DNA from 4 places in the Roseibium sp. SCP15 genome. Region 4 is predicted to be linked to each of the others. Evidence: riboswitches for the same ligand, from Rfam matches in the RefSeq annotation. Region 4 holds a riboswitch; each other region holds the start of a gene.
The links. Region 4 has a riboswitch for thiamine pyrophosphate ahead of thiC (phosphomethylpyrimidine synthase ThiC). Riboswitches for the same ligand answer to the same signal wherever they lie in the genome.

Region 1 (7,810 bases), on a different contig from region 4:
AGCCCGGCGGCAAATCCGATTTGAGGGCGCATACGGGGGATTAGGATCCGGGCAAAGAACATTCTGCCCTCCATGTTCAGAGAAAGAGCGAGCCGACCATGACGCTGGACGGCATCGCGCGCGGCCGGAACAAGGATGCGAAGCGCGAAGGGCAGTGCCATCACTGCATTCACAAGAGCGGTAACCGGCAATGCAAGCGAGGTCGGATCAACCAGCGGCCGAAGCACGATGAACAATCCCGTGCCGATAACCAGGGGCGAGGCCGCAAGCCCAAGAATGCCGCTGATATCAACCCATCCGTATCGCCCGGTGGCGATGGTCGCTGCCATGGGCAGCGCCATCAGCAAAAGGACCGCGGTGCTCATTGTCGCGACTGCAAGCGAGGTCATGGCCGCCTGGACGACGACCAACGGCAATGAGACAAGTCCAGTGAGCCCAGAGATCACCACCGATACCAACGGCAGGAGTAGAAAAATTGCAGCAAGCGCAATCCAGAGTGTGTCGGCAATTGGCTTCCCGCCGTCCCAGCGGCGAACGGCACGGTCAAGGCCGGCGCCAAAGCCGTCACCTCGAGAGAGTTTGAGCGCGGCATAGGCGGCGGCAGTCGTCAGGACGAGTTGCAAGGCTGACAGCATCGCGGCCCGGCTCAGATCAAAGTCATAGGTGAATGCCTGATAGATCGCGAGTTCGATCGTCGTGGCCCGGGGGCCGCCACCCAGGGTGAGTGCAACTGCAAAGCTGGTCAGACAGATAGCGAAAATCACGGCCAGAACGCCAGGCAGGATCCTCGCCAGCATTGGCAGCTCGATGAGCCTGAACATTGAACTGCCATGACACCCCAGTTGCGCAGCCAGTCGAAACCGTTCCGAGGGAATTTCCTGCCACCCCTGAAGGATCAGTCGCGTGGCCAAAGGCAGGTTGAAAAAGACATGAGCCAGGACAACACCGTGCAATCCGTAAATGCGGATCGGTGGCAGTCCGAAGAAGCCCAATGCGTCAGAAATCCATCCTGCGCGCCCGAAAACCTGGAGCAGACCGATAATGGCTACGATAACGGGAAGGATGAAGGGGGCACCCAGCAGTGCGATCAGCACACTTCTGCCGGGGAACCGCCGTCTCGCCAGCGCGCGGGCAACAGGGATCGCCAGTCCGGCACTGATCAGGGCGGACAACACCGCCTGCGTAAGCGTGAAGCGCAGCGCTGCCCAGTCAGCCGGGCCAAATCCTTGCCCGGCTTCCGCACGCAGCGCGATTGCTGCCAAGGTGCCCAGGATCAGCGCGGCGACAACAGCCGCCGCCGCGATCCCCGGGAACGGATTTACTGGCTGAGCGCGCCCAGCCATTCCGCCAACGCTTCCTTCCGCATCTTGGCGGCTTCATCAGCTCCGAGGAGCAGGGACTTTTCCGGAGTGTGCAGCGTTTCGAAGCCCTTTGGCAGTCCACCCTCCGGAGTGATCGCAGGATACATCCAGTTCGTGGTCGGAATGATCGACTGGAACGTGTCGGAAGTCATGAACTCCAGGAACTGGTCGGCGAGCTCCGGTTGGTCGGTGCCTGCCAATTTTGCAGCAACTTCGACCTGCATGTAGTGACCTTCGTCAAAGGCGGCGGCAGCCTTGCTGGCATCGTCTTCGGCAATCAGGTGGTAGGCGGGGGAAGTGGTGTAGCTGAGCACCATGTCCGCTTCACCTTCGAGAAAAAGTCCGTAAGCCTCTGACCAGCCTTTGGTGACCGTGACGATATTGTCCGACAGACCTTCCCAGATTTCCGGAGCCTCGTCGCCATAAACTGACTTGACCCACAGCAGCAGGCCAAGCCCCGGAGTTGAAGAGCGCGGGTCCTGAATGAGGATCTTGGTGTCGCTTGCTGCCAGATCGCGGAAATTGCCGGGAACAGCAGCGTCCTTGTTATGAACGAAAGCGAAATAGCCCCAGTCGTAAGGCACGAAGGTTTCGTCGTTCCATTCGATCGGCAGTGAAAACTCCGCATTGATGGAATGAGGCGCGAAGAGACCGGTTTGCTTGGTGGCGGCAATCAGATTGGTGTCCAGGCCAAGCACGATGTCTGCGTCTGAGTTTTCACCCTCCAGCCGGATGCGGGACAGAAGGGCAGCGCCGTCCTCGACGCCGACAAGGTTCAGCTCGCAATTGCAGACGGCTTCAAAGGCTTCCTTGACCTGTGGGCCCGGCCCCCAGTCGGAAACGAAGCTGTCATAGGTGTAGACGGTCAGCTGGGGTTTATCGGCGGCAACAGCCGATGTTGCGCACAAAAGTCCCGCAGCAAAGAGCAGATGTTTCATATCATCCTCCATTGCGGCGAGAGGGCAAGGATGGATGAAACCGCTACCTTTCCCTCCGCCGGTTCTAGCCGGTTCAGGTTCAACGGGTTTGCCAGAATGGCATCTCAGCGCGAAAACCTCACGCACCCCGAGGTAAGGCCGTGATTATCTGGAAATGAGAACGAGTACAACAGGTTTGATTAGCTCTAATCGGCAATTACTCAGGCGCACGAACAAAAGAGTCCTCAAGGGTTGCGCAGTGGCAAGATTTGAGGCTCACTGCTATCTAGCGTTGAATAAGTTGCATTTGTTCAATAATGAGAAGCGCCGAGAGAGCATATGAAGAGTGGATTATCCAGAAGCCGATTTCTTCTGATCGCTTCAATTCTGCTGAGCCTTTCTTACACCAGTTACATCTTTGATGTTCCGCACCATGCTGCGGGAAATGTATTCTTTTTCGAAAACACCACACGTAAACAAATTCCGGTAATCGCTCAAGGCACTCGCCATGAACAATCAGGAGTCACACCAGTAGACTTTGGTTTTTCTTTGGAGGGCTGGGTATCAGAGCCGACAATGACGGGGTTTTCTGCAGGCCGGTACGATTCATTGATCAAAGAAAACAATTTGCTGCGCGAGTGGGTTGAAGCAATTTCGGTTGGCTTTCTGTCAGTCACCGCATGTCTGATAATTATGTTTGTTTCTGGTGTTCGAATTTCATGGTGATTGCAGTTCGGTAAATACGGAGTGCTAGCCACTTTGCACGGGCATGTTTTTGTTCACTGGTATCGCAGAGGCTCAGATTTCTAGCGAAGACATGTAAGTGGAACTGCCTGAAAACTGCCTAGTGCGCCTATCTTCGAGTTCTGGACTTCCTAGTCGCCGAAGTCGCCTTCTGTTTCCCAAGTCAAGGCGAGCTAAACAGATGGCGACAAACACAAAAAGGGCGACCCGAGGGCCGCCCTTTCCATAAAGCTTGTGAGCTTTGGGCTTCTTAGAAGCCCATGCCGCCCATGCCGCCCATGTCGCCGCCCGGCATTGCCGGTGCTGCGTCTTTCTTCGGCAGCTCGGCAACCATGGCTTCGGTGGTGATCAAGAGACCGGCGACGGAAGCTGCGTCTTGCAGAGCAGTACGAACAACCTTGGTCGGGTCGATGATGCCAGCTTCGATCATGTTGACGAATTCTTCGGTCTGAGCGTTGAAGCCGAAGGTGTCGTCGTCGTTTTCCTGGATCTTGCCGACAACGATGGAGCCTTCGACACCAGCGTTTTCAACAATCTGACGGATCGGAGCTTCCAGAGCGCGCAGGACGATCTTGATGCCGGCTTCAATGTCGGAGTTGTCGGAAGACAGAGCAGAGACAGCTTTCTTCGCACGCAGCAGAGCAGTGCCGCCACCCGATACGATGCCTTCTTCAACAGCAGCGCGGGTTGCGTTCAGAGCATCGTCAACGCGATCTTTTTTCTCTTTCACTTCGATTTCGGTTGCACCGCCAACGCGGATAACTGCAACACCGCCAGCAAGCTTGGCCAGGCGCTCCTGGAGCTTCTCACGGTCGTAATCGGAAGTGGTTTCTTCGATCTGCGCCTTGATCTGACCAACGCGGCCGTCGATGTCTTCCTTGGAACCGGCACCGTCAACGATGGTGGTGGTTTCCTTGGTGATCGCGACTTTCTCGGCAGTGCCGAGCATGTCGAGGGTCACGTTTTCCAGCTTGATGCCGAGGTCTTCGGAGATCACGGTGCCACCGGTCAGGATAGCGATGTCTTCGAGCATTGCCTTACGACGATCGCCGAAGCCCGGAGCCTTGACAGCAGCAATTTTCAGGCCGCCGCGCAGCTTGTTGACAACGAGAGTTGCCAGTGCTTCGCCTTCAACATCTTCAGCGATGATGAGCAGCGGGCGGGAAGACTGAACAACAGCTTCCAGGATCGGCAGCATGGCCTGCAGGTTGGAGAGTTTCTTCTCGTGCAGCAGGATGTACGGCTTTTCCAGGTCAGCCAGCATCTTGTCAGCGTTGGTGACGAAGTAAGGAGACAGGTAGCCGCGGTCGAACTGCATGCCTTCGACGACTTCCAGCTCGGTTTCCAGAGACTTGGCTTCTTCGACGGTGATGACGCCTTCGTTGCCAACTTTCTGCATTGCTTCGGCAATGTCCTGGCCAACCTGCACGTCGCCGTTGGCGGAGATGGTGCCGACCTGTGCAACTTCTTCAGAAGTGGTGATGGTCTTGGAAGCAGCTTCCAGAGACTTGACAGCTTCAGCAGCAGCAAGATCAACGCCGCGCTTCAGGTCCATCGGGTTCATGCCGGCAGCAACAGCCTTGGCGCCTTCCTTGACGATAGCCTGAGCCAGAACGGTAGCAGTGGTGGTGCCGTCGCCAGCGATGTCGTTGGTCTTGGAAGCCACTTCACGCACCATCTGTGCGCCCATGTTTTCGAACTTGTCTTCCAGTTCGATTTCCTTGGCAACGGAAACACCGTCTTTGGTGATGCGCGGTGCGCCGAAAGCCTTGTCGAGAACAACGTTACGGCCTTTCGGGCCGAGGGTTACCTTGACGGCATTTGCGAGGGTGTCCACGCCTTTGAGCATGCGCTCACGGGCGTCGGAGGAGAATTTTACTTCTTTAGCAGACATGTAGTCGTCTCACTTAAATTGGAATGATATTGAGATCAGAAGCGGTTCGCTGTGATTAAGCGATCACGCCCATGATGTCGGATTCCTTCATGATCAGGAGGTCTTCACCGTCGATTTTGACTTCGGTGCCGGACCACTTGCCGAACAGGACGCGGTCGCCTGCCTTAACGTCGAGAGCTACGATCTCGCCGTTGTCTTTGCGAGCGCCGGTGCCGACAGCGATGATCTCGCCTTCCTGCGGCTTTTCCTTCGCGGTGTCCGGAATGATGATGCCACCGGCGGTCTTCTCTTCAGAGCCGACGCGGCGAACTACGACACGGTCGTGCAGTGGACGAAATGCCATAAGACTGTTTCCTCTCATGAGCGCGCCCCACGCAATTGGCAGCGCGCGAGACATGATAAATGGGTTGACTTGCACGGGAGGGATCCCTCCCGCAGCTTCTTAGCACTCCACAAAGGCGAGTGCTAACAGCGCCATCGATTTATGTAGCCAGGCTCTGGTTGTCAATGCTTTATGAGGAGAATTTAATGTCTGCGGGCACCAGCCTGCATGAGCTTGGTAAATGCGGCGATGTTAGGGCGAATTTAACCGGTTTTCGCTCTCAGGGCCGCAAGGCAGGATCCGACCTCGGCCAGCTGATCTGCCGACGGGGATTCTGGCCGGTGAACCAGATAGCACGGCAGCGGATAGATGTCTTTCCCGATCAGTCGCAATTGACCGCTTGCCAGGTAGTCTTCCAGAAGCAAAAGCGGAAAGAGGCCGCGCCCTCCGCGCTTCAGCAGATAGCGAAGGCCCATCAGGCAATTGCCCAGGAAAAGATTCTGCTTGAAAGAGGGATCAATCACAGCATCGACATGACGCTGATACTGTTTCCCGAGGTCCAGATTGATGAAAGGCGGTTCGCCGGACAAAGCCTCGTTGCACTGCGCCTCGACGCAAACCAGCCTCTCTGGAGGAAGTTCGAGAAAGGAAACCTTCTGCTCTGTAGGCTTCTCATGGGTAAGGGCAACGTCAAGCAGGTGGCTTGCGACCGCTTCACTGACATTAGCGACGTGATCGAAATTCAGCGCGAATACCAGCTTGCCGAAGTTTTTCTCCAGATGAATGGCAAGGTCGACAAGAAGCGGATCCCAGATACTGAGTTGCGCGCCGATCCTCAGGGAGATCCGGTTCGACACCCGGTCCGGAAGTTCCGTGGAGGCGATTTTCCAGAGTGAGATCATTTCTTCGGCGAATGGACGGAATTCCTGGCCAAACTCGGACAGAGCCGTCCCGCTGGCGCCACGTTCAAACACCCGGTTGCCGACGGCATCTTCCAGCGAGCGAATCCGTGCGCTGACCGTAGTCTGGGTGACGCCAAGCTTGCGGGCGGCAGCATGAAAGCCACCCGTTTCCAAAACCGCAAGAAAGGCTTCAATTGCTTCTAACTGCATACCGAAAGGTTTTTCACATCACTCTGATGCAATCAATTCATTTTTCAACCCAGTAAGCGACAGGTATGTTTCCGCCCTTACCGGGAGGAAGACATGGACGCAAAACATCAACCGACTTGGACCAGTTTCGAAAATGCGAGCAAGGAGGATTTCCTGGCGGTCATGGATTACGAGGACGCCTACAATGAGGCCTTGCCTGACCGGATTCTGGATGCAATCCGTTCGCTGGATGAGGATTGGACACCCTATCCGGTCAACCGCTACCAGCACAGTCTGCAAGCTGCGACCCGAGCCTATGAAGATGGTGCCGAGGAAGAAATCGTCGTAGCGGCGCTGGTGCATGATGTCGGAGATATTCTGTCGCCTTACAATCATGGCGAACTGGCCGCTGCGATGATGAAACCGTATGTCAGCGAGAAGTGCCACTGGATACTGACGCACCACTGTGTTTTCCAGGGGTACTATTACAATCACTTTCTGGGCGGAGACCGTCATGCGCGGGAAAAATACCGCGACAGTCCCTATTGGGAAGACTGCAGGTACTTCTGTCACGAATACGACCAGAAGGCTTTTGATCCCGGTTATCCCACAAAGCCGCTGGAATTCTTCGAGCCGATGCTTCGAAGGGTGCTGTCCAGGACAGAGGGACATCTGGAACTTTTGGAAACGGCCGAAGAAGAGGCCACCGCCTGAAAGCCCGACAAACACCAGAGCAATGAAAAAGCCCGCGTTAGCGGGCTTTAGTGTCGTGCAGGGCCTTTTTGAAGCCGCAATACGTTTTCACTTCCAGGAACCGTTGCCCCAAAAGGCAACTTCTAGTTCGCTTCGGCAATCTCAAACGGAAGCGTAAAACCGGCTTGGGTTTCCTTCACTTCGTCAGTGAAGTTGGTTTCCAGCTGGTATTGGCCAGCCGGCAAGCCGCTGAACTGGAATGTCAGGGCAGCAGCGAGCTCTCTCTGCTTTGAACGGCCGTTGCCGGAAAAAACGGCGAAATTGTCCTGTTCGGCCAGCACCTGACCGGACTTGTTGAGCAGCTTGTAGCTCGCGGTGAGTTCGAAGGCGAAATCGGCATCATTCTCGCGATACCCGTAGCCAACCGGTTCGGCATAGATCGACAGTGTTTCGCCGTTCGAGAAGACAGTATTGGTACGCGGAGTATACTGTCCGTACGCGGCACCGCCATTTTCCGTGAAAGTTGCCACCGAAAACGCCAGGCCGGAAGCATCCCATGCCTTGTCGTAAGCCGTCTGCGCCTGTGAAAATGCTTCGGAAGGTGCCGAATTGGTCTCGGACTGGGCATGCGCTGAAAGTGTCCCCGCCATCGTTCCCAAGGCAATGAGAACGGCGGATGCGATCCGCCGAGGTGCATGTCTTCCGGTCAGCAATGTCATTTTCCCCGCACGCCCTTTGATCTTGTCGTTTTTTAGCGATTTCGCCGATATAGACCGACTTTTCCCAAT
Region 2 (7,810 bases), on a different contig from region 4:
TCCATCGGGCTGGGTTTGGAAACAGTGGCGGCCTTCATCGCGATCTGGGTGCTTGCAGGTGCGATTTTTCAGTATCCGGCGGGTTGGATTTCCGACAGGCTGGACCGCCGCCTTGTTCTGATCGGCTTTACCGTAGGAGCAGGGTTGGCGTGTCTCTACATTGCCCGGTCGATGACCGAGTCTGAATTGTTTCTCGGTGTCTTCCTGTTTGGTGGTTTTGCCCTGCCGCTTTATTCACTCTCGGCTGCGCATGCCAACGATCATGCCGAACCCGGACAATTCATCGATGTTGCTGCCGGGTTGATGCTGGCATTTGGGAGCGGCGCAATGATCGGCCCGTTCATCGCGTCTTTGCTGATGGGGATTTTCGGACCTGCCGCCTTTTTCGTCTATACCGCAACCCTTCATCTGGCGCTGGTCCTGTTCATCATCGTGCGCATGTCACGCCGTGAGGCCGTTCCGGCCGATCAGCGGCGCCGATTTGTCTGGCTTCTGCGCACGTCGCCGATGATTTATCGGCTGGCGCGTGGTGAAAAGACAGGTGATGACGGACCGTCGCCCAAATAACGCCCAATACAGAAGTATAAAGCTCCTTAAAAAAGTGCGTTAAGGGGGCATTAATTCCCCGCGGAGACTCGCATGCACAGGGAAACCTGTCTATAGTCCGCGCCGTTTGCCCCGGTCTGGTTGCCGGGGCTTGTCGTGTTAGCACTCAGGGCCAGCCCGGAGAGTGCGGGAAAGCTGCTTTCAGGAGAGCAAAGACTAAATGGCGAATGTGGTAGTTGTCGGTTCGCAATGGGGGGACGAGGGCAAAGGCAAGATTGTCGACTGGTTGTCGGAACAAGCCGATGTCATCGTGAGGTTCCAGGGCGGACACAACGCTGGACATACGCTGGTAATTGACGGCATCAGCTATAAGCTTTCTCTCCTGCCGTCAGGCGTTGCGCGTGAGGGCAAGTTGTCTGTTATCGGCAACGGTGTTGTTTTGGACCCGCACGCGCTGGCCGAAGAGGTTGAGCGTCTTGGAAACCAGGGTGTGGTTGTTACGCCTGAAACCCTGCGCGTCGCGGAAAATGCCACACTTATCCTTTCCCTGCACCGCGAGCTGGATGCCCTGCGCGAAAACTCCAATACGGGTACGCGCATCGGAACCACCAAGCGCGGAATCGGCCCTGCTTACGAAGACAAGGTCGGCCGGCGTGCCATCCGTCTGATGGACCTGAAGAACCTGACCACTCTGCCGGCGAAGATCGACCGATTGCTAACGCATCACAACGCGTTGCGCCGTGGTCTGGGGCAGGAAGAGATCTCGGCACAGGCGATCTATGACGAGCTCGCAAGCGTCGCCGACAAAGTTCTGCCGTACATGGACAAGGTCTGGTACCTCCTGGACGACATGCGCCGTCAAGGCAAGCGGATCCTCTTTGAGGGTGCCCAGGGCGCCCTTCTGGACATTGACCATGGTACCTATCCGTTCGTGACGTCTTCCAATACGGTTGCAGGTCAGGCCGCAACGGGCTGTGGTCTTGGCCCGGGTTCCGTCGACTACGTTCTGGGTATCACCAAGGCCTACACCACCCGCGTTGGTGAAGGACCGTTCCCGACCGAGCAGGAAAACGAGGTCGGTGAATTCCTGGGAACGCGCGGTCATGAATTCGGAACCGTGACAGGGCGCCGCCGCCGCTGTGGCTGGTTCGATGCTGTTCTGGTTCGCCAGACAGTCTGCACGTCCGGCATCAATGGCATTGCGCTGACGAAGCTTGACGTTCTGGACGGACTGGACGAAATCAAGATCTGCATCGGTTATGAGCTGGACGGCGAACGGATTGATTACCTGCCGGCATCTCAGGGTGCGCAAGAGCGTGTCGTTCCGATTTATGAGTCGCTGCCGGGCTGGAAGGAATCCACCGAAGGTGCTCGCACCTGGGCGGATCTTCCGGCGCAGGCGATCAAGTATGTGCGGCACGTTGAAGAATTGATCGGTGCACCGGTTGCGTTGTTGTCGACCAGCCCGGAGCGGGACGACACAATTCTTGTGCAGAATCCTTTCCAGGATTGAGATCTGCCGCTTAAAAGGCTCAAATCGTGAAATAGCTGGGCGCATTGCGAATCAAAATGCGTCCGGCATGGATTCGGAATCACACATTTGCGTGTGAATTGAAGAATCCGTGTTAGGAAAACACTACTGTTAGGGTCGGTGTCGGCCAAGCATTTTTGAAGAATTGGCATTGACCTGAAAAAACTTGCTATAAGCTTGAGAACGTTTTGAAATCTTGGGCCAGCAAATGAGATCCTAGCAGTTGGCCGGTAGGCAGGAAGATGGCTGATTACTATTCTATTCTGAAGAAAACGATCGCGTCCTTGCCCGAAAGCAACGGTGCTGCCCGCAGAAGCGTGTACAGCCGGGCACGAAACGCCATTGTTAATCAGCTCAAAGCCTATGAGCCGCCGCTGTCGCCCTCGGAGATCACGGCGGAACAGCTGCGGTTGGAAGAGGCAATCAGAAAAGTCGAGGCAGAGGCAGCGCGGGAAAGCCTTGGCTTAAGTCCTGCTGCGCCAGCCGTGGAAACACCGGCTCCGCATCCTTCTGAGACTGAGGCCACTGAAACCGAGCCAGAGGAACAGCCGGAAGAGCCTCAGGAAGAACCTGTCCAGGCTCAGGAAGCTGCTCCCGCCCAGGAAGAAGTCCCCGCAGAAGAGGAAAGTGTACCTTCACCGCTCAAGGAAACGCTTTCAGAGGCAGAAACCCTTGGAACAGCTGCGAATATGGCTGTTCAGAACGCAAAAGATGCGGTTGAACCGGCGTCCGACAGTGCTCCGGTGGATGATGCGCCGGCGCGGCAGGAGCCCGCCTTCGAGCCGCAGTCCGCCGATGACGATGGGATCTTCGAGCCTGCTCCGGTAACTGATACATCTACCAAGCCCGAAGCTGCTGCTGAATTCGCGACGCCCAAGGCTAGTGAAACGCCGATTGAAAAGCCTGCGCGGTCCAAACGTCAAAGGCCGAGCGCGTCTGATGCGCTGCGGGAAAAATCTTCTTCTAACAAAACGCTGCCGATTGCCATCGCTGCCGTGATTGCGCTTCTGGTTGTTGGTGGTGGGGCCTATTTCTTCTTGTCGTCAGACGATCAACAAGCCGTTGTTCAGCCGCAGACGCAATCGGAACCAGAAGAAACAGCAATAGCCTCGACAACTCCTCCGGCTGCAGATGAAACTCCGGCCGAAACGAGTGAGACGGCTGACGATCCAGCGAAAAACACCGATCGGCTGCTGGATGACGATGATCTGATTGCACCCGATGCACGCACAGTAACGACCACGACAATCAATCCGCAGGCTCAGCAGCCCGAGCCATCTCAGTCCGAGCCAACTCAGCCTTCGATTGTTTCAGGTGCCGACACTGGATCAGACGCCGCAACACCTGACGCAGGAGTTGAAGCGCCGTCGGCTGTGCCTGAAGGAAACCTTGCTGCGATCGCGCCGGAAGAAACGTCGCCAGGCACTCCGGCAGCTGATACCGACAGCAGTGTGCAGCGTTCCATCCTTTATGAGGAAGGTGAAGAAGCCGGGGGGGCTGGTACTGCTGCCCAGGGCGCCGTTGTCTGGAGCATCGAGGAAGAGACCAACCTCGACGGCAAATCGCAGGCCGTCCTGAATGCGTCGATCGAAATTCCTGAAAGAGACGTGAAGGTTGATATCCGTATCAAGCCGAACGACGACACGTCTCTGCCTGCAAGCCATCTTGTCGAAATCAAATACGAGTTTCCAGATAGCTTTGCCGCAGGTGACGTTGTGAATGTCCCCGGCCTTGTCATGAAGCCGACAGAGGAGGCGCGCGGAGACGCCCTGATCGGTGCTTCGGTCAAGGTCTCGCCGGGCTTCTTCTGGATCGCGCTTTCCAGTCTGCCGAACGAACAGGAACGCAATCTTGCGCTGCTGCGTGAGCGTGGCTGGATCGATATTCCTATGCTCTATGAAAACGGCAAGCGCGGAATTCTGACCCTTGAAAAGGGAAGTGCGGGTGCGGCCGCAGTCGAACAGGCGATTTCCGCCTGGCAGGCCGGCTAAGTCCAGATCTTCGCTTGTCGCAGGACAGTCCTGCAAAACTCAACTTGCCTTTTTCGTTCAGGCAAGGCATGTTCCGCCTCGGTCCGAGGGGTGTTCCGGTTTCCGGAGCTGAGATGGCGTTGAGCCGAACCCTTAGAACCTGATCCGGGTCATGCCGGCGAAGGGACGGAATCCTTAGCCAATTCCCGGATCTCCATTGTCATTTTCGGCACGTCCGAAGACGGGAGATCCTATGCTTGTTTGCCTTTTGCGGCAGCAGTTCCTGTATTTGCGGTACCTGTCTGCCCATCTGACTGCTCCCACAGCTCCGATTCAGAACGGAGTGATGTGGTGACGGCATTTCTTTCTATTTTGGGCAAGTTCCTGCTTGGCGCGATCTCGGTGCTCGGTGTCTGGGCACTGTTGGTCGCCGTATTGGAGCCGCCATCCTTCATGCTTCCGAGCCCTATCGTGGTCTTGCAAGCGTTTCCTGAGCATGCCGGGTTTCTCCTGCATCATGCCAGTATCACCGCGCTTGAGACCGTGCTGGGATTCGCTCTTGGTGTTTTGAGCGGCGCATTGCTTGCGATCTCCATCTGGCTGTTTCCTCTTGCGGGGCGCTTGGTGATGCCAACCATCCTTGTCACTCAGGCTCTGCCGGTTTTCGCCATTGCGCCGATTCTGGTGCTGTGGATGGGTTTCGGAATGTCTTCCAAGATCGTCATGGCGATCCTGGTGATCTTCTTCACGGTGACCTCCACCGTCTATGACGGCCTGCGACGCCTTGATACCGGTCTGGCGGACCTTGCCCGCCTTTATCGGGTGCCGCGTTATCGCGAGTTGCTTCTGTTCCGGCTGCCGGCGGCCTTGCCCGCATTTGCTTCCGGCCTCCGCGTCGCCGCTGTTTTCGCGCCCATCGGGGCGGTGGTCGGCGAGTGGGCGGGAGCGAAAGGCGGGCTTGCCTTCATCATGCTTCAAGCCAATGCCCGCGGGAACGCCGACCTGCTTTTTGCAGCGGTCATTCTGCTGGCCCTGATGGTGCTGGCGATGCGTTACGCCGTCGAATACTTCACCCGAATTCTTGTTCCCTGGCAGGTCGAAGACTGACCGCCGAACTCTGGAGGATTGAATGAAAAAGACACTCCTGTCCCTGACTGTTGCCGCAGGCCTGCTGGCCAGTGCACCGGCTCAGGCTGCGGAAAAACTGACGGTTCTGTTGGACTGGTTCACCAACCCTGATCATGCTCCCGTCATCACGGCACAGACCATGGGCTTTTTCGAAGCTGAGGGACTGGAAGTTGAACTGATTGAACCTGCCGATCCTGCAATGCCTCCCAAGCTCGTGGCCGCCGGTCAGGGTGATATCGCGATTTCCTATCAACCGACGCTTCACGCCCATATCGAAGAAGGGCTGCCGGTCACGCGGATCGGTACCCTGGTGGAAACGCCGCTCAATTCGCTCATCGTGTTGAAAGACGGACCGATCAAGGAGTTGAAAGATCTCAAGGGCAAGACGGTCGGATTTTCCGTCTCCGGCTTTGAAGATGCGATGCTTGGACAGATGCTGCGCTCGGTCGGTCTGACCATGGATGATGTGGAACTGATCAACGTCAACTTCGCGCTCTCGCCTTCTCTGATGTCCGGTCAGGTGGATGCGGTGATCGGTGCCTATCGCAACTTCGAACTGACCCAGATCGAAATTGAAGGCAAGGAAGGCAAGGCGTTCTACCCGGAAGAAAACGGCGTGCCGATTTTCGATGAGCTTATTTACGTCGTGAACAAGGACAAGGCCGAAGATCCACGGTTCGTGAAATTCATGGCTGCCATAGAAGCTGCAACCATTTTCCTGACCAATCATCCGGAAGAGGCCTGGAATGCCTTTATCGAAGCCTATCCGAACCTGAATGACGAACTGAACAAACGGGCATGGGCTGACACGCTGCCACGCTTTGCAAAGCGGCCTTCAGCTCTCGACACAGGACGCTATCAGCGTTTTGCGGAGTTTATGGCCGAGGCGGGTTTGATCAGCAAAGTTGTTCCTGTCGACACTTACGCCGTCGAAATTCGCTGATACGTTGATTTGTGGGAGAGAAGCAGCGCCGTCATTGTGCGGCGCTGTTTGCATTTTGAGCGGCTTTCAAATCGAACAGGATATCCTCAAAACGCCCGTAGAAATCCATCAGGGATGGCGCGAGAATCTGTGCGGTTTCAAGCGCTCTTTCGGCGTCCTCAAGGCGATTTTCTTTCATTGCGGCCATCAAACGTTCGTGCGTCGTCGCCAGCTCTTTGAATTCCTTTGAGTTTTTCAGCGCCCTGTCACCCAGAAGCGCGTAGAGCTTTACCGGTTCACTCTTGCCTTTCAGAGGAATTTCTCCGGCTTCCAGAAATGCAAAATCCGGAGCTTCGCTCCGTGTATCTTCCGAGACCAGAAGCTCCGCTCCGATTGCCTTACAGCTGGATTCAATACGCGAAGCGATGTTCACGGCATCGCCTATGACCGAATAATTGAAGCGCCGCGCCGACCCCATGTTGCCGACGCAGACCTCGCCGCTGTTCAAACCAATACCGATCCGCACCGATTGTGTTTTGAGGTTTCTGGCCTTGAAGCCGAAGGCGTCCCTGTCGTTCAGCTTGTCGACCACCTTTAGCATAGTCAGGCCTGCCCGGCAGGCTCTGGCGGCGTGATCAGGAATTGAGAGCGGGGCATTCCAGAATGCCATGATGCTGTCACCGATATACTTGTCGATCGTTCCTCCCTCTACCTGGATCGCGTCGGAAAGCGGCGAGAGCAGGGTGTTCAGGAAACTGACAAGCTCTTCCGGTGTGAGCTGCTCGGAAATCGGAGTGAAACCGCGGATGTCCATGAACAGGATAGTCATCGGGCGAATTTCCCCGCCAAGCGTCAATTGGTCCGGTGACTGTTCCAGCTGTGTAACCAGATCGGGTGACAGATATTGGCCGAACGCCTGCCGGACGAATTTCTTTTCCCGCTCTGTCAGGAAAAAGAGCAGGGAAGAGGAGGCTGCGAAGACGAGAAAGGAGGTGACGGCCGGGTAGACCGGATCGATCAACAGGCCTTCTTCCCAGAAAAGATAAAGAGAACCTCCGACAAGGCCGGATACGATGGCGGTCGCCAGAATTGCAGTGCCAAGACTGCCGATTGCGGGCAATGCAAGGATAACAATGGCACCCACGGCAAAGGTCGCGATAATCTCCAGACCGTTCGCCCAGTCCGGCCGGAACAGGAATTGATCGAACAGGATCTGTTCGAGTGCCTGGGCATGAATGGCGACGCCGGGCACCAGCTCCCCGAGCGATGTGGCACGAATATCCCGCAATCCGGCTGCAGAGGCGCCCACAAGAACAATCTGCCCCTCAACATAAGGCACAAGATCGGCAAGGTTCTCAGCGCTGAGCAGTGTGTTGGCCGGTATGTACCTTTCCGGATGATCTTTGGTGTAATAGAGCCAAAGTTCACCGGATGCGGTGGTCGGAACCGTGTATGCGCCGATTCTGACTGCTGTCACGGCAGAATTTCCCACGCCGGCCTCGCTGCTGGCCCCGGTGGAACGCACAATCAAGCCCTTGGCACCTTGTGCAACCCGCAAGGCTTCTGTCGTCAGGCTGGGAAAGAGCGTATTTCCATCAGAGACCACCAGGGGTGCCCTGCGGACGACACCTTCCTGATCATCCTCTGAAATGGAGATGGACCCGAGACCGCTTGCGCTCTCCTGCAGGATCTCAAGGTTTGCGACCGCTGCAG
Region 3 (7,810 bases), on a different contig from region 4:
TGAATAGTATTGCCCTGCCCAGCTAAAGTCCGGCTTGGTTGTCAATCCAAATGGAGCGTTGATACCCAAACCGAACACAAGCTGGTCATTCAACCGATACGCCGCATAGGAAGCCGGTATCCAGGCATCACTGGCAATATCGCCACTTCCCGCGGTCGAACCGGGTATCGTGAATCCATTGCCTGAGAATGTTCCGTCGATGTCGGAGTAAGGCAGGATTATCGAATTGTGCGCTTCCACCGTCAGGCCTTCTCCTGCGCCCATCAGAGAAGCCGGGTTCCAGAACATCGAGGAAATTGAGTCGCTCGTTGTCCCGTATCCCGCGAAAGACATTCCTTGATAGTAGGCGCTTTGCTCACGAAGCGCGAAGCCGCCTGCATGCGCAGCACTCGCAACCATGGATAGCGCGATTGCCGAAGTCGTTATTAGAAGTGTTTTATTCTTGGCCCAGACCATGCGTTTTCTCCCGTCCCCCTCCCACCGGAGGAATCATGAACTCTGGCAACAGGATTTCCGAAGAACGCCTCCTATTTCAACTCTCTCAAAAACTAAAACTGCTTGATCAATTCATATGCTGCAACGCAAAATATTATGTAAAACTCACGGCTCTTCAGAATTCATCTCGCCAAAACCCAAAAAAACCTCGCGTTCCAGTGCTGTTTGCCACCAACTCGACTCACTCCGACTCATTTGCCCAAAAAATAGGCAGTCGACTCGTGAGTTTCCGTTTACGTAATTAATTCCTGCAACGTTGCGGCTTTGCCACACGTTTCCTAAGGGAATGTGGACATATTGTGAGACAAATCCGGGCGATTCATAGGCATTTCAGACAATCCCGAGAATAAGGCTGTCACTGGATCCAAGGCGCTATATCAATGCTTTAAATTATACTTAAAGACGATTGACCTGCCCAGGCACTGATCTTCCGGAGCTTTGGGTGCCGCTTCGCGGCACCGTCTGCGTACTTGTTGGCAGCGTTTCGGGATTTACGTCAGCGGCGGCTTGTCAGAGACTTGAATAGACCAATCGCGTTGAGCGGATGCCGCGGCGGTCTACACCGCGGCAGGCAAAGTCAGCTGCTGCCGTCACGGGCAGCCATGAAGCGTCGCATGGCAACGTCGCTCCATGGCGCCAAGCGCCGTCTGGCTGCCATGTGGCTTTCATAAATCCGTTTGCTGAGCTGATCGCGCTCGCCCGTTTCGGCCAGTACGATAGCTGCTGTTTCGCGCAACGCACTCAGCACTTCGTCCGGATAAGGTTTGACGGTCACACCATCTTCTTCCTGAAGAAGCTGGAGGCTGCCGGCATTTTGCCAATCGCTCTCCGCCAGGGCTCGTCCGTTTTCTGCCCTGCAGGCTTCCAGCACAATCGCCCGCAGCTCTTCCGGCAAGCTATCAAGCGCAACCTGATTGAAAATCGCTTCGCCGGTCCCGTTCGGTTCGTGGAAACCAGGTGAATAGTAAGATTTGGCAACCTTGTGGAAGCCCATCGCGCGGTCCGACCACGGCCCCAGAAATTCCGTCGCGTCCAGAACACCACTTTGAAGTGCCTGGAACAATTCGCCGGGTGGCAGGCTGACAGGAGTTGCCCCAAGCCGCCGCATGACCTCACCGCCAAGTCCCGGCATACGGATCTTCAGGCCCTTCAGGTCATCAAGGCCATTGATGTCCTTCTTGTACCACCCGCCCATCTGAACGCCGGTGTTCCCCGCCATTACGGGCTTCAGGCCAAAAGGGGCGTAGAGCTCATCCCAGAGAGCCTGGCCGCCCCCCTGTTCGATCCAGGCGATGTGTTCATGCGGCAACAAGCCGAAAGGAATGGCGGTGAAATAGACCGATGCTGGAATTTTGCCCTGCCAGAAAAAGGACGCAGTGTGCGCCATCTGAGCCGTGCCGGCCGCGACCGCGTCGAATACACCGAGTGCAGGCACCAGTTCTCCAGCCGAATAAAGCCGTATCCGGAAACGGCCAGCGGTCATTCTGGCCACCTGATCGACAATCCGCTGTGCTGTGACACCCGGTCCAGGCAGGTTCTTGGGCCAAGATGTCACCATTTTCCACTCGACTGTCGCCTTTTCCTCCGCGATCGCCGGAGCAGCCAGTGCGGCGCCCCCCGCTGCGACTGAGCCCCCAAGTAACGCCCGACGGGTGACGGGATTTTTTGACAGGCAAGACTTGTCTGACATGTCACATGCTCCAGAAGCGGTAAAAATGATGAACAGGGCCGTGGCCGGCACCAATCTCGAGCTGGTCAGCCGCCGAAATGGCAGCATGGATATAGGCCTTGGCCGCTCTCATTGCGCTTTCCAGATCGCTGCCTTTGGCGAGTTCGGCTGCGATTGCCGACGAAAGCGTACATCCGGTACCATGGGTGTTGTTTGTCTGGATGCGCTCTGCATGCAACCAGATGGCATTGCCGGCCGCATCGAAAAACAGATCCGCACTCTCTTCACCGGTTCCATGCCCTCCCTTGAGCAGAACCGACTTGCAACCGAGCCTCAGAAGATCCTCTGCTTGTGAGAGCATCTCCGTTTCATTGGCCGCAACCTCCGTTTCGAGCATCCTGGCGGCTTCATGCAGGTTTGGCGTTATGACATCGGCGAGCGGCACGAGAACGGAAATCAGGCTGGACACGGCACTGTCGGCCAGCAACGGATCACCGGACGCTGCCACCATCACCGGATCCAGCACCACCGGGCCAGTTGTGTGTGCCTCCAGTCCGCCTGCAACCGCCTCGATTATCTCGACGCTGGAGAGCATACCGATCTTGGTGGCATTGACGTTCAGGTCCGAATAGACCGCATCCATCTGGGCACGTACGAAAGCGGGCGGGACATCTTGAATGGCACTCACACCAAGAGTGTTTTGCGCCGTGAGAGCGGTCAGCACACTGGCACCGTAAACACCATTTGCCGAAAACGACTTGAGATCAGCCTGTATTCCGGCCCCGCCGCCGGAATCGGATCCTGCTATGGTCACCGCGATGGCGGTCATGTGTCTCTCCATTTTTGAATGAGAAAAGGAACTCAGGCCGTTTTCAGCCGCATTTCGATATCGTTCGCCGTGATGGAATAAAGGGCATCGAGCAGTTCCGGCACCAGACTTCCCGGCCCTCCGGCACGACTTGCGGCCAGTTCTCCGGCGATATTGAAGACCGACAGCCCGCACGCCGCGGCCAGGGCGGTGTCTGCCTCTACACAGGCAAAGGCAGCAAGCACGGCTCCACCGGCGCACCCTGTCGCCGTTACGCGCGCCATCAGAGGATGACCGTTGCGCAGGCGGAAATCTTCTCCCAGGCTCTCGATCTTGTCCTCAACTCCCGTCACCGCCAGCACGGTGCCAGCTGAAATCACGGCATCGGCTTCGGACCTTTGCGGAAAAAGGGCAACCATTTCCGCTTCGTTCAGGCGCAACAGGTCCGGCTGGAAGGCCATCAGCTCCCTTGCAAACGCGCAACGCACTCCAGACCGGTTCACGAACACCGGGTCGATACTGACAGGGCGCCCTGCTGCCTTCGCCGCCTTGATGGCGACCGGAATGGCTTCCCGACGGCTTTCATCCAGCGTACCGAGATTGATGAGCAGAGCATCCGCGCTTTCGGCGAAACCTGCGACTTCGTCCTTGGCGATGGTCATGGAAGGCACGGCGCCAAGCGCCAGCAAAGTGTTGGCCGTAAAGGTTTGTGCAACGGCATTGGTGATCGCGTGGATGCGCGGTGACTTCTGCCGCACCCTCATCAACAGGTCAAAGACAGTTTCCGGCGAAAGGTTCTGTGTGGAAGCTGCAACGGTCAGGTTCATGCGTCTCCTCCGAGTGGCTCCGGCTGCAAACCGGAAGTTTGATCAGGAGAGAGAGCTGTGAATGCCCTGGCAATCTGCATCTCAAATCCCTCCGCCGGCATCACCCGGATCAGGTTCAAGGAGTTGGCCGTACGCCTCTCAGCCCGATCCAGGATCGCCGGGCACCCCCATGAGATAACAGCACTGCTACCAAGGCGAACCCGTCATTGCAAGACCGTGCGATGGTCGCAGGCTGCATCAACGATTGACTGCGGACAACAGATAGGCGATGTCCTTGGGCACCATTCCGCAACGATTTCATTTCCGGAGCATCGCATGACCCCGTTTTTCGTTATGATCAAATGCCAGTTGGGCAAGACCTATCAGGTTGCCAACGCGATCGCCGACGCGGAAATTGCCTCGGAAGTCTATTCCACCAGTGGCGACTACGACCTTCTGGTGAAGTTCTACGTCGATAACGACGCCGATATCGGCCACTTCGTAAACGAGAAGGTTCACCCGATCGACGGCATTCAGGACACCAAGACGATCATTACCTTTAAGGCTTTCTGATTTTTCGCCTGACGCATTCTCCTGATCTGGAGACAATGGAGGCCATCATGCATTTTTTGAAAATTTCAGCCCTGGTCATGGGCTTGGGCACATTTTCCCTTGCCTCGGCTCCGCCGGCAAGCGCACAAGGCATGCCGCCCGAGCAGATCAAGCAGATACTGGATGTGACCAAGGCAAGCTGGGTTTCCTTTCGTGACTGGGAAGGCCAGCAGCTGATCTACTTCACCCATCTGGAAGCCTGGAAATGCGGGATCGACTATGTCTTTTACGGACTGAATGATGGCCCTCTGGACCAGATGTGGGAACTGGACGCATGCGATCCGGACAACCCCAACGCGGTTCTGAAGGAAAAGCCCTATATCGAACTGCCCGCAGGCTCGACGAATTCCATCAGCGTACAGCTGGTCTTTCCCGACGGCTCCAAGAGCGCCGTCGAGACATTCCACTACAAACCGTAGAAGAACCGCTGGGCTCCTCCCTGGCCTGTCCTAACTGAAGAAGCCGTTACGGATGTTCTCTACGGTCATGATTTCGATGGCGAAGACGCGCGGCGCGCCTTGGTGCGGTCGAGACCGAGCCGGTGTTCGCGGTAGATGACGAACACTCCCGCGGCGATCACGATCAGGGCTCCGATCACCACTTCCGGGACAGGAATTTCGGAAAACACCAGCCAGCCCACCAGGATCGCCCACAGCATGTTGACGTAGTCAAACGGGGCGATGGTGGAAGCGTCGGCAAACCGGTAGCTCTGTGTCAGAAGGATCTGGCCGACACCACCTGCAAGTCCGATCAGAACCAGCAGGCCTGCCGTTGAGAGATCCGGGACCACCCAGCTGTGTCCCGGAAGGACATATCCGAGCGGCAGGGTAAGCAGCGAAAGCACCGTGGAGGCGCCGGCAAACCAGGTCACGATCGTTGACGTGCGCTCGGTTTCGCACAATTTGCGAACGGTGATCATGGCAAGGGCAGCGAACCCGGCCCCCAACGCCCCCGCCAGTGCGCCGAGTGTTGCAGTGCTGTCCAGCTGGCCCTCACCCAAATGCGGCGACAGAACCACCAGAATGCCCAGGAACCCTACCCCAACGGCGCTCCAGCGATAAATTCTGACCTGTTCGCCAAGCAGAAAGAACGCCAGCACGACCACAATCAGCGGCGTCGCAAAGCCGATGGCCGTCGCGTCCGGTAGCGGCAGCAAATAAAGCGCGGTGAATGAGCAGACCATGGCTGAAAGACCGACGGTCGCCCGTGTCAGGTGTCCCTTTGGGTTGCGGGTCTTGAAGGCCAAACCGAGCTCTCCACGCAGAGCAACCATGAGAAGAACTGGAAACAGACCGAAGAAGTTACGTGCAAACACCAGCTGCCCGATCGGTACGGTCTCCGCGGCGATCTTGAGCGCAGTGGCCATGACGAAGAACGTGATCGTCGAGGCCAGCTTCAAGGAGATGCCGAGAAGTGGAGCCTGACGGGTCATGCCCGAAGGCACGGCGGGACCGGCAAAACGGGATTTGAGGCTGGTGAACGCCATGAATGTCATCCGGGGCCGGCGCAAAAACGTAACTCCCCTGACGCGCCGGTCCGAAGGATCGAGAGGAGCCACTGAAAGACCACCCGTAGCTGAAAATCACAGCTGAACAATGCGAGGTCCATACCGAAATAGGTGTGGAGTTGGGCGGGAATTTGATTGGTTGGAGCCGCCAGTATCATGCCAAGTGCAGAATATTGCAATTGATCGCGGCGCAGTTTTGCCGTTTTTTGCTTGCAATGCACCTCTGCGGGAAAGCATGAGTGAAGACGACAGGGTCCTAAAATCTCTTCACAACTGCCTCAATACCCCTCGGTATTCTCCCTCAAGTGCACTAGCTACTTAATACTTGGAAAACTCCGATTCGAGAGACTGCTTGCAATGTTCCGTTCATATTTTTTAAGCCGCCGCTGGTTCCTTTGGGCCTGGGTGGGTTCTGCGCTGATCCTGGGTGTGACCTGGTTCAAGGTTCAACAGACCGTAAGGATCAACGAATGGTACGGTGTCTTTTACGATCTGATCCAAAAAGCGCTTCAGACGCCCGGTAGTGTAGAAGCAACAGACTACTGGCGAGGCATTCTGGACTTTGCGGAAATCGCCACGGTCCTCATCACCGTTGCCGTTTTGCTGGAATTTTTTATCAAGCATTTCATCTTCCGTTGGCGCACCGCCATGAACAATTATTACATGTCGCACTGGCACGCCGTCCGCCACATCGAGGGTGCTTCCCAGCGTGTTCAGGAAGACACCATGCGTTTCGCTCGGATCATGGAAAGCCTGGGCGTGTCATTCATGCGTTCAATCATGACGCTTGTTGCCTTCCTTCCGATCCTCTGGCAGCTCTCTCAGCATGTCACCGAGCTTCCCTTGCTCGGCAAGGTCGACGGTTCACTGGTGTTTGCCGCTCTCATTTCGGCAGCTTTCGGAACGGTGCTCCTGGCAATGGTCGGCATCAAGCTGCCTGGGTTGGAGTTTCAGAACCAGAAGGTCGAGGCAGCGTACCGCAAAGAGCTTGTCTATGGTGAAGACCATCCTGAACGCGCCGATCCTCACTCTGCAAATGCTCTCTTTAACGACGTTAGACGCAATTACTTCCGGCTCTTTTTCCATTACCTCTACTTTGATGTTGCGCGCTGGGTCTACCTGCAAGGAGCCGTGCTTATCCCCCTGATCGTACTTGCACCAACCATCCTTAGCGGTGCAATCACCTACGGAATTCTGACCCGCATCAGCTCTGCATTCAGCCAGGTCGAGAACTCATTCCAGTTCCTGGTGAATTCATGGGGAACGATCATTGAGCTGATGTCGGTGTACAAGCGTCTTCGCGCCTTTGAGGAACATATCTGGGAATATGAGCGCAATGGCGGTGAACCACGCCCCATGCCTGCGGAATAGGGTCTTCCACTCCCCGGCCGGTGCGAGCGGTGGGAGGCCCGATTGGGTTTCTCAAAAGCTGAGACCAAAAAAGGCGCTTGATCAGGCGCCTTTTCCATATCGTAGCTACAGCAGTTGATCAGTCATCTACTTTGCTGACTGGATTGCCTCCCAAACCCGCAGAGGCGTTGCCGGCATATCGACTATTTCGGTTACGCCAGCCCCGTCCTTCAGTGCATGCTGGATAGCGTTCATCACCGAAGCACAGCCACCGATCGTACCGGCTTCTCCCGCACCCTTGATGCCCATGGCGTTTGTGGTGGACGGCACGTTCCGGGTCTCGAAATGGATATCCGGCAAATCGGCTGCCCGGATCATTCGGTAATCGAGCAGTGACGCGGTGAGCAACTGGCCGTCTTCATCATAGACAGTGTGCTCGCACAGAGCCTGACTGAGCGCTGAAGCCGTCCCGCCGTGAACCTGCCCAGCAAGCAGAAGCGGGTTCACGGTAACGCCGAAGTCGTCGACGATGACATAATTTTCGATCTCGACATCACCGGTTT
Region 4 (7,810 bases):
CAAATAGCGCTCGCGTTTTTTTTACATATATCTGGCTGGCAGCGTTCATGAGCGAACGCTCCCGAAACAGTCAAAGAGGTTTGATCATGATCCGTTTTGCAGCTTCAGCGCTTGCTTTGTCCCTACTGGCCGGAACCGCCGTTGCCGAACCTGTCGCCTATGATTTCGACAAGTCTCACGCCAATTTGTCCTTTACCTACAATCACCTTGGATACTCCACCACAGATGGCCGTTTCGGCAACTGGGAAGGAAACCTCCAGATCGACAAGGACACGCCGTCCAATTCTTCCGTCGAGTTTACCATCGACATCGACAGCCTCGACACCTTCTGGGCGGATCGGGACACTCACCTCAAGAGCGCCGACTTCTTTGATGCTGCAAAGTTTCCCAAAGCAACCTTCAAAAGCACCAAGGTTGAGCAAACCGGTGAAAACCAGCTGGAAGTCACCGGCGACATGACTATTCGGGACATCACCAAGCCGGTCACCCTCCAGGTTCAGGTGACCGCAATGGGTGAACACCCCATGGCCAAAAAAGAAGCTGCCGGCTTTGCCGTTACGACCGTGCTGAAACGGTCTGACTTCGGCATGGACAAGTATGTTCCCTATGTCAGTGACGAAGTGAACGTGACTTTCCACGCAGAAGCGCTTACCGCTGCTCAGACCAACTAAAGAAAACTCTCCGGAAGCCGGTTCCGACCGGCTTCCCTTTCCAGGGAACAGGCCATGCTGCGCAATACAACGACAGGGTATGGGCAAATAGCCATCTTCTTCCATTGGACGATGGCTCTCCTGATTATCGGCATGCTTGCTTTTGGTCTTTACCTGACCACGCTGCCGCAAACCGACCCTGCGACTTTCCAGCTTTTCCAGCTGCACAAGTCCATCGGGTTTGTGGTTCTGACGCTTGGTGTGCTGCGGTTGGTCTGGCGCGTGTTCAATCCGTCACCAAAACTTCCCGAAGGCATGCACCCGCTGGAAAAAATCGGGGCGCATCTTGGTCATGTCGGTCTCTACGCACTTATTTTCGCCATGCCGATCACCGGCTGGTTCATGGTGTCCGCTTCGCCTTGGGGCATTCCGACAATTCTGTTCAATGTGCAACCAGTACCTCACTTGCCGGTTCCTGAAATTCTGGGGTCCAAGGAACAGGCAGAGAGCTTCTTCAAACTATTGCATGCGTATGGTGCCTACCTGCTGATCGCACTGATCGTGGTACATGTCGCCGCAGCACTGAAGCATCATTTCATTGCCAGGGATGACACGCTGAGGCGCATGGTCTCCACGGCACCTGCAAAAAATGACACCTGACAGAAAGCTTTAGGAAAATACTACATGGCTCTGAAAAAACTAGTATACGCCCTCCCCATACTGGCCATCTCGACGCTCTCCGGCCCTGCGCTTGCAGACACATGGACTGTCGACCCGGCGCAGAGCACGCTTGGCTTTGAGGTCAATCAGGCCGGCAACACGCTTGCAGGTACCTTTGCCTCCTGGACCGCAAGCATCGATTTTGACCCGAACGCACCGGAAGCTGCGAAAATTTCCGCCGAAATCAATCCGGCGAGCGCAGCCACCGGCAACCCGCAGTTTGACGGCACGTTGCCAGGCAAGGAATGGTTCGACGTCGACGGGTTCCCGGCTGCGGAATTCAAGGCAGACAGCGTTTCGCTGGTCGAAGGAAACAGCTACCGTGCCAGCGGCACCGTAACCATCAAGGGCGTTGCCCATCCTGTCGATCTGGATTTCACCCTGCAGATTGACGGCGACACGGCAAAGGCCGAAGGCAAGGCTACCCTCAACCGACTGGACTATCAGCTCGGCGCAGGTGTGGGCACTGATACAGTGGGCGATATCGTGACCGTCACCCTGGATCTGACCGCCACGCGGTAATCCGGCAAACCTGGGGTCCGACCAATTGGGCAGGCCACGGCACTTGGCGTCCGTGGCCTTTTTGCCGTATGAGAACACCACTCATTGCTCCAGCGTAGCCGGTTCGCACTCGGATCGGCAGAAGCCAGATCAGGAAAGCTGTCCCATGAACGCTCCCGTCACCCCTCCCGACTATCAGCACAGCGCTCTTTTCCCGCAAAGCCAAGACGAAACGCCGTATCGCAAGCTGACATCCGACCATGTCAAAACTGCAGAATTCAACGGTGAAGAAGTCCTGATGGTGGAACCGGAGGGATTGCGCCTGCTTGCCGAGGAAGCCTTCAAGGACATCAATCACTATCTGCGCCCGGGCCATCTGGAGCAGCTGAAGAAGATTCTGGACGATCCGGAAGCAACCGAAAACGACAAGTTTGTCGCGTTCGACCTTCTAAAGAACGCCAATATCGCCTCGCATGGCGTTCTGCCGATGTGTCAGGACACCGGCACCGCCATCATCATGGGCAAGAAAGGCCGCCGTGTCTGGACCGATGGTTCGGATGATGCGGCGCTCGGCCAAGGTGCCCGCGATGCGTATTTCAAGAAGAACCTTCGGTATTCACAGCTCGCGCCGCTTTCCATGTTCGAGGAAAAGAACACCAAGAACAACATGCCGGCACAGATCGAGCTCTATGCGGAAGGTGAAGACGCCTACAAGTTTCTTTTCATGGCAAAGGGTGGTGGTTCCGCCAACAAGACCTTCCTTTTCCAGGGAACGCCGTCGCTGCTCACTCATGACCGGCTGGTTGAGTTCCTGAAGGAAAAGATCCTGACCCTCGGCACGGCGGCCTGCCCGCCTTATCACCTGGCCATCGTGGTTGGCGGCACATCGGCGGAGCTGAACCTGAAGACCGCCAAACTTGCATCCGCACGTTATCTGGACAACCTGCCAGCCGAAGGCTCCGAACTCGGTCATGCGTTCCGCGACACGCAGCTTGAGCAGGAGATACACAAACTGACACAGGCAACCGGCGTCGGCGCCCAGTTCGGCGGCAAGTACTTCTGTCACGATGTGCGTGTCATTCGCTTGCCACGCCACGGAGCCTCGCTGCCGATCGGCCTTGCCGTTTCCTGTTCCGCTGACCGCCAAGCCGTCGGCAAGATCACCAAGGACGGTATCTTCCTGGAACAGCTTGAGATGCATCCGGAAAAGTACCTTCCGGAAGTTACCGACGATCACCTTTCCGACAATGTGGTGAAAATCGACCTGACACGGCCGATGCCGGAAATCCTTGGAGAGCTCTCCAAACATCCGATCAAGACGCGTCTGTCATTGTCCGGTCCACTCATCGTGGCGCGCGACCTTGCGCACTCCAAGCTGCGCGACAGGCTGGAGGCCGGAGAGCCCCTGCCCGACTACATCAAGGACCATCCGGTTTATTACGCGGGCCCGGCCAAGACCCCGGAAGGCATGCCGTCCGGCTCCTTCGGGCCGACAACGGCAGGGCGAATGGATGCTTATGTCGATCAGTTCCAGGCGGCCGGTGGCTCCATGGTCATGCTGGCCAAAGGCAATCGCTCGGCGCAGGTCCGCCGAGCCTGTCAGGCTCATGGCGGCTTCTACCTCGGCTCCATCGGCGGCCCGGCCGCCCGTCTTGCCCAGGACTGCATCAAGAAAGTCGAAGTGGTCGAATTCGAGGAACTCGGCATGGAAGCCGTCTGGCGGATCGAGGTCGAGGACTTCCCGGCCTTCATCGTGGTCGATGACAAGGGCAACGACTTCTTCAAGGAACTCAACCTGAGCTGAGATCCGCCAAATTCCGCAAGACACGCAGGCAGCCATCCGGCTGCCTGTTTTTTTGCCGCGGCTGGACTCATGGATCGCCGCATCAGGTGATTGACAGAATCGTTCTTCAGCCAATACGCTCCGGCCTTGCAGGGGAGCCCCGCTAAGGGGGCTGAGAGGTGGACATCGCGCAAGCGGAGTGAAGCGACCCTTTGAACCTGACCCAGGTGATACTGGCGTAGGAAGCATTCAGAGCGGGCCGCTATTCGGTCGACCTTTCATGGTCAACAGCTCCCCTTTCCTGCAAAAGCATGACGACGGGTCTTTCTGAGCAAACAAAGCTAGGAGAGAACCTTGACCACTCCCTCAGTTGACATCACGACCGGCAGCCTGCCGGCCTCCCGGAAGGTTTACGTTTCCGGACAATTTCATTCGGACATCCGTGTTCCAATGCGTGAGATCGGCCTGCACCCGACGGCCGGAGAACCACCGGTTACAGTGTACGACACGTCTGGCCCCTACACCGATCCGGAGGCAACCATCGATATTGCAGCCGGCCTTGCCAGGACGCGGCGTAACTGGATTTTGCAGCGTGGTGATGTCGAGGAATATGACGGACGCACCATACAACCGGCCGATAACGGCTTCGTATCGGCTGAAAGGCTCGTGCCAGAGTTTCCGGATACACCACGTCCCTTGCGCGCAAAGGACGGCCGCCCGGTCACCCAGCTCGCTTATGCCCGCGCCGGGATCGTAACTCCGGAAATGGAATACATTGCCATCAGGGAAAATCAGAAACGCAAGGCGACGACCGAACGGGACGGAAACGATTGGGGCGCACACATTCCCGATCTGGTCACGCCGGAATTTGTGCGTGACGAAGTTGCTGCCGGTCGTGCGATCATTCCGGCAAACATCAATCACCCGGAAAGCGAGCCGATGATCATCGGCCGGAATTTTCTGGTGAAGGTCAACGCCAACATGGGCACGTCCGCCGTCACTTCCTCCATGGCGGAAGAAGTCGACAAGATGGTGTGGGCGATCCGCTGGGGTGCGGATACCGTGATGGACCTTTCAACGGGAAGAAACATTCACAACACCCGCGAATGGATCATTCGCAATTCACCGGTTCCGATCGGCACCGTCCCGATCTACCAAGCGCTTGAAAAAGTCGGTGGTATCGCCGAGGACCTCACCTGGGAAATCTTCCGTGACACGCTCATTGAACAGGCAGAGCAAGGTGTCGATTATTTCACGATCCACGCAGGCGTACGGCTTCACATGGTGCCGATGACGGCTAACCGGGTGACCGGAATTGTCAGCCGTGGCGGCTCGATCATGGCCAAGTGGTGCCTGCATCACCACAGGGAAAGCTTTCTCTACGAGCATTTCGCCGAGATCTGCGACATCTGCCGCGCCTACGACGTCTCTTTCAGTCTCGGCGACGGCCTTCGCCCAGGTTCCATCGCCGACGCAAATGACGAAGCGCAGTTTGCCGAACTCGAAACCCTGGGTGAACTCACCAGGATCGCCTGGGACAAAGACTGTCAGGTCATGATTGAAGGACCTGGACATGTCGCCATGCACAAGATCAAGGAGAACATGGACAAGCAGCTGGAGTGCTGCCACGAGGCACCGTTCTATACGCTTGGACCGCTCACCACGGACATCGCACCGGGCTACGATCACATTACCTCCGGCATCGGCGCGGCAATGATCGGTTGGTTCGGTTGCGCCATGCTTTGTTACGTCACTCCCAAGGAACATCTGGGTCTGCCTGACCGCGATGATGTCAAAACAGGAGTGATCACATACAAGATCGCGGCACACGCGGCTGATCTTGCCAAAGGTCTTCCCGGCGCTCAGGCACGCGATGATGCGCTTTCACGCGCTCGGTTCGAATTCCGTTGGGAAGATCAGTTCAACCTGTCACTGGACCCGGACACAGCCCGGGACTTTCACGATCAGACATTGCCGAAAGAAGCTCACAAGGTGGCGCATTTCTGCTCCATGTGCGGGCCGAAGTTCTGCTCGATGCGGATCAGCCACGACATTCGCGCGGAAGCCCAGAAAACGGGAATGGCTGAAATGGCAATGAAGTATCGCGAGGGTGGTGATCTCTACATGCCGGTCACCGAACAGGACACCTGAATGAGGCAATTGCCGGGGGCTGGCGTCTTCAGTCTCCGGCAGTCACATTCCGAGAATCACTCCGGCCGCGTATGTTCGAAAGGCCCCATGCACGTTACCGTGCCTATTTTTCTGAAGAGAATTTCAAAAAATCCGCTGACAGGTTCAAAAATCAACAGTCAGCCAGAACATTGGCATAAATATCAGCATCTTTGACGAGATTTGTCAGGACAACAGACCGATCGAGCATAATTTCGTTGCAATTTCAGCAGATTTGATCGACCTCAAGCGAACTCACATCAACGTGAGATTCCTTTCACGCCCATTTTGGGTCATGATTGTTAACAGTGCGGCAAGGACATTCTCCTAACGTAACCTTCGATTTGAAGCGCGCCATTTGTGGGCTGGGCGCTGATGGGGGAAAAGATGAAGACTTTTTTATATGCAATGATTGCTGTTATGGCCGGAGCGCTGTTGCTTCCTGCTAATGCTTCCGCGCGGGCCGGTTTCTTCGACCACAGCACGAACACCTGGGTAACGCCCAAGTATCATCCGGGTGGCAAGTCACCGATCAAGCGGAAAAAGGTTCGCTACAGCGGCCCCTACAAGCCGGGTACGATCGTGGTCAACACATCCGAGCGTCGCCTCTACCACGTTCTGCCGGGCGGAAAAGCGATGAAATACGGCGTCGGTGTCGGCAAGGACGGTTTCCAATGGGCCGGAACGCATCGCATTACCCGCAAGGCGGAATGGCCAAGCTGGACACCTCCTGCACAGATGCGTGCCCGTGAGCGCAGGAAGGGCCGTATTCTTCCTGCCTACATGCCGGGTGGTCCGCGTAACCCGATGGGAGCCCGCGCGCTCTATATTGGTTCTACCCTGTACCGCATTCACGGCACGATCGAACCCTGGACGATCGGTTCGGAAGTTTCTTCCGGCTGCATTCGCCTTGCCAACGAAGACATCATTCATCTTTATGAGAATGTTTCCGTCGGCTCGAAGATCATCGTCACGCGTTGATTTGAAATCTCATAATACAAAAGCCGGGCAATTTGGCCCGGCTTTTTTTATGCGTTCTGCAATGTCCGACAGGAGTGCGGCGTAGTCTGAATTGCGCTGTCGTCGTGTCAGCTTCCAAGCTGCGCAGCGATCAAAACCTCAGCTGCCAGCCTTGCGGCTCCCGCCGGGTCCGGATCAAACCCCATGTGGGCTGCGACGATCGCCCCCTCTTTCAAAAGAAGCAGCTGACGCGCAAGCAAATCCGGATCGGTGGCCCCGGCCTCCTCAGCCATTTCCTGAAAAGCCGATTTAAGCAGTCTCTTATGCTCGGCCGACTGAACATAGACAGGATGTTGCGGATCCTGAAACTCCGCTGATGCCTTGATAAACATGCAGCCTTTAAAGGAAGGCTCTGCAAACCACTCTTTCAAAATATCAAAAACCGCCAGAAGGCGTTGACGCGGTGGCAGCGCAGCATCATCCAGCTTGCGGAAGAACCAGTTCCGAAAGGTTTCATCACGGTAACGCAATACAGCCAGGATCAGATCATCCTTGGTCCTGAAGTGTTTGAACATGGTGGTCTTCGAGATGCCGGTTTCGGCCACGAGTGCATCCATGCCCGTGGCGTGAAAGCCATCGCGATAAAAAATCACCAGTGCCTTCCGGACCAGTTCGTCTCGTTTGCTTGGGCGCATGAAACCTCTTTCTGTACTGATCTGTAACTAATAGTTCTCTTCTTCTCTTTCAAGTCTTTTTGAACATAGCGAATGTTTGCATTCTCTCCAGTTTTGCATTTTCCAAGTCAACACTCTGTTATTCCTCATATTTCAAACAAACCCGTCTATCTAACTTCACTGGCATGACAAACTTGCCGAGGACAAAATTGCCTCTTGAAAATATGAACTGATCGGTACATATACGATTCATAGCTGAACAGAACAGTACAGTTACTCTGTTCCAATCAGGAGGTTCACGATGTTTTCCGTCAGACCAGCCTTTCCGCGCAGCTTTTATGTGTTTGGCGCCG

Region 1: another riboswitch for thiamine pyrophosphate. It lies ahead of thiB (thiamine ABC transporter substrate binding subunit); the one in region 4 lies ahead of thiC (phosphomethylpyrimidine synthase ThiC).
Region 2: another riboswitch for thiamine pyrophosphate. It lies ahead of ABLO27_RS21015 (ABC transporter permease); the one in region 4 lies ahead of thiC (phosphomethylpyrimidine synthase ThiC).
Region 3: another riboswitch for thiamine pyrophosphate. It lies ahead of ABLO27_RS16225 (hydroxyethylthiazole kinase); the one in region 4 lies ahead of thiC (phosphomethylpyrimidine synthase ThiC).

The regions. Positions count from the first base shown of each region.
Region 1 covers NZ_JBDZYI010000002.1:427,769-435,578, reverse strand. The annotation lists gene ABLO27_RS09390 (thiamine/thiamine pyrophosphate ABC transporter permease ThiP) at 1-1,343, opposite strand, end outside; gene thiB (thiamine ABC transporter substrate binding subunit) at 1,319-2,299, opposite strand; TPP riboswitch at 2,332-2,439, opposite strand; gene ABLO27_RS09380 (hypothetical protein) at 2,618-3,004, shown strand; gene groL (chaperonin GroEL) at 3,273-4,916, opposite strand; gene groES (co-chaperone GroES) at 4,972-5,259, opposite strand; gene ABLO27_RS09365 (LysR family transcriptional regulator) at 5,502-6,350, opposite strand; gene ABLO27_RS09360 (HD domain-containing protein) at 6,444-7,043, shown strand; gene ABLO27_RS09355 (hypothetical protein) at 7,166-7,741, opposite strand.
Region 2 covers NZ_JBDZYI010000004.1:238,578-246,387, forward strand. The annotation lists gene ABLO27_RS21000 (MFS transporter) at 1-567, shown strand, start outside; gene ABLO27_RS21005 (adenylosuccinate synthase) at 767-2,059, shown strand; gene ABLO27_RS21010 (hypothetical protein) at 2,320-4,068, shown strand; TPP riboswitch at 4,145-4,251, shown strand; gene ABLO27_RS21015 (ABC transporter permease) at 4,399-5,154, shown strand; gene ABLO27_RS21020 (ABC transporter substrate-binding protein) at 5,177-6,118, shown strand; gene ABLO27_RS21025 (CHASE2 domain-containing protein) at 6,150-7,810, opposite strand, start outside.
Region 3 covers NZ_JBDZYI010000003.1:508,365-516,174, forward strand. The annotation lists gene ABLO27_RS16210 (OmpP1/FadL family transporter) at 1-456, opposite strand, end outside; gene ABLO27_RS16215 (TRAP transporter substrate-binding protein) at 1,073-2,185, opposite strand; gene thiD (bifunctional hydroxymethylpyrimidine kinase/phosphomethylpyrimidine kinase) at 2,187-2,993, opposite strand; gene ABLO27_RS16225 (hydroxyethylthiazole kinase) at 3,026-3,799, opposite strand; TPP riboswitch at 3,868-3,978, opposite strand; gene ABLO27_RS16230 (Lrp/AsnC ligand binding domain-containing protein) at 4,115-4,351, shown strand; gene ABLO27_RS16235 (hypothetical protein) at 4,399-4,809, shown strand; gene ABLO27_RS16240 (DMT family transporter) at 4,875-5,876, opposite strand; gene sbmA (peptide antibiotic transporter SbmA) at 6,255-7,268, shown strand; gene ABLO27_RS16250 (xanthine dehydrogenase family protein molybdopterin-binding subunit) at 7,395-7,810, opposite strand, start outside.
Region 4 covers NZ_JBDZYI010000001.1:811,115-818,924, reverse strand. The annotation lists gene ABLO27_RS03780 (YceI family protein) at 87-671, shown strand; gene ABLO27_RS03775 (cytochrome b) at 726-1,310, shown strand; gene ABLO27_RS03770 (YceI family protein) at 1,335-1,892, shown strand; gene ABLO27_RS03765 (fumarate hydratase) at 2,038-3,675, shown strand; TPP riboswitch at 3,796-3,916, shown strand; gene thiC (phosphomethylpyrimidine synthase ThiC) at 4,009-5,805, shown strand; gene ABLO27_RS03755 (L,D-transpeptidase) at 6,211-6,804, shown strand; gene ABLO27_RS03750 (TetR/AcrR family transcriptional regulator) at 6,912-7,478, opposite strand.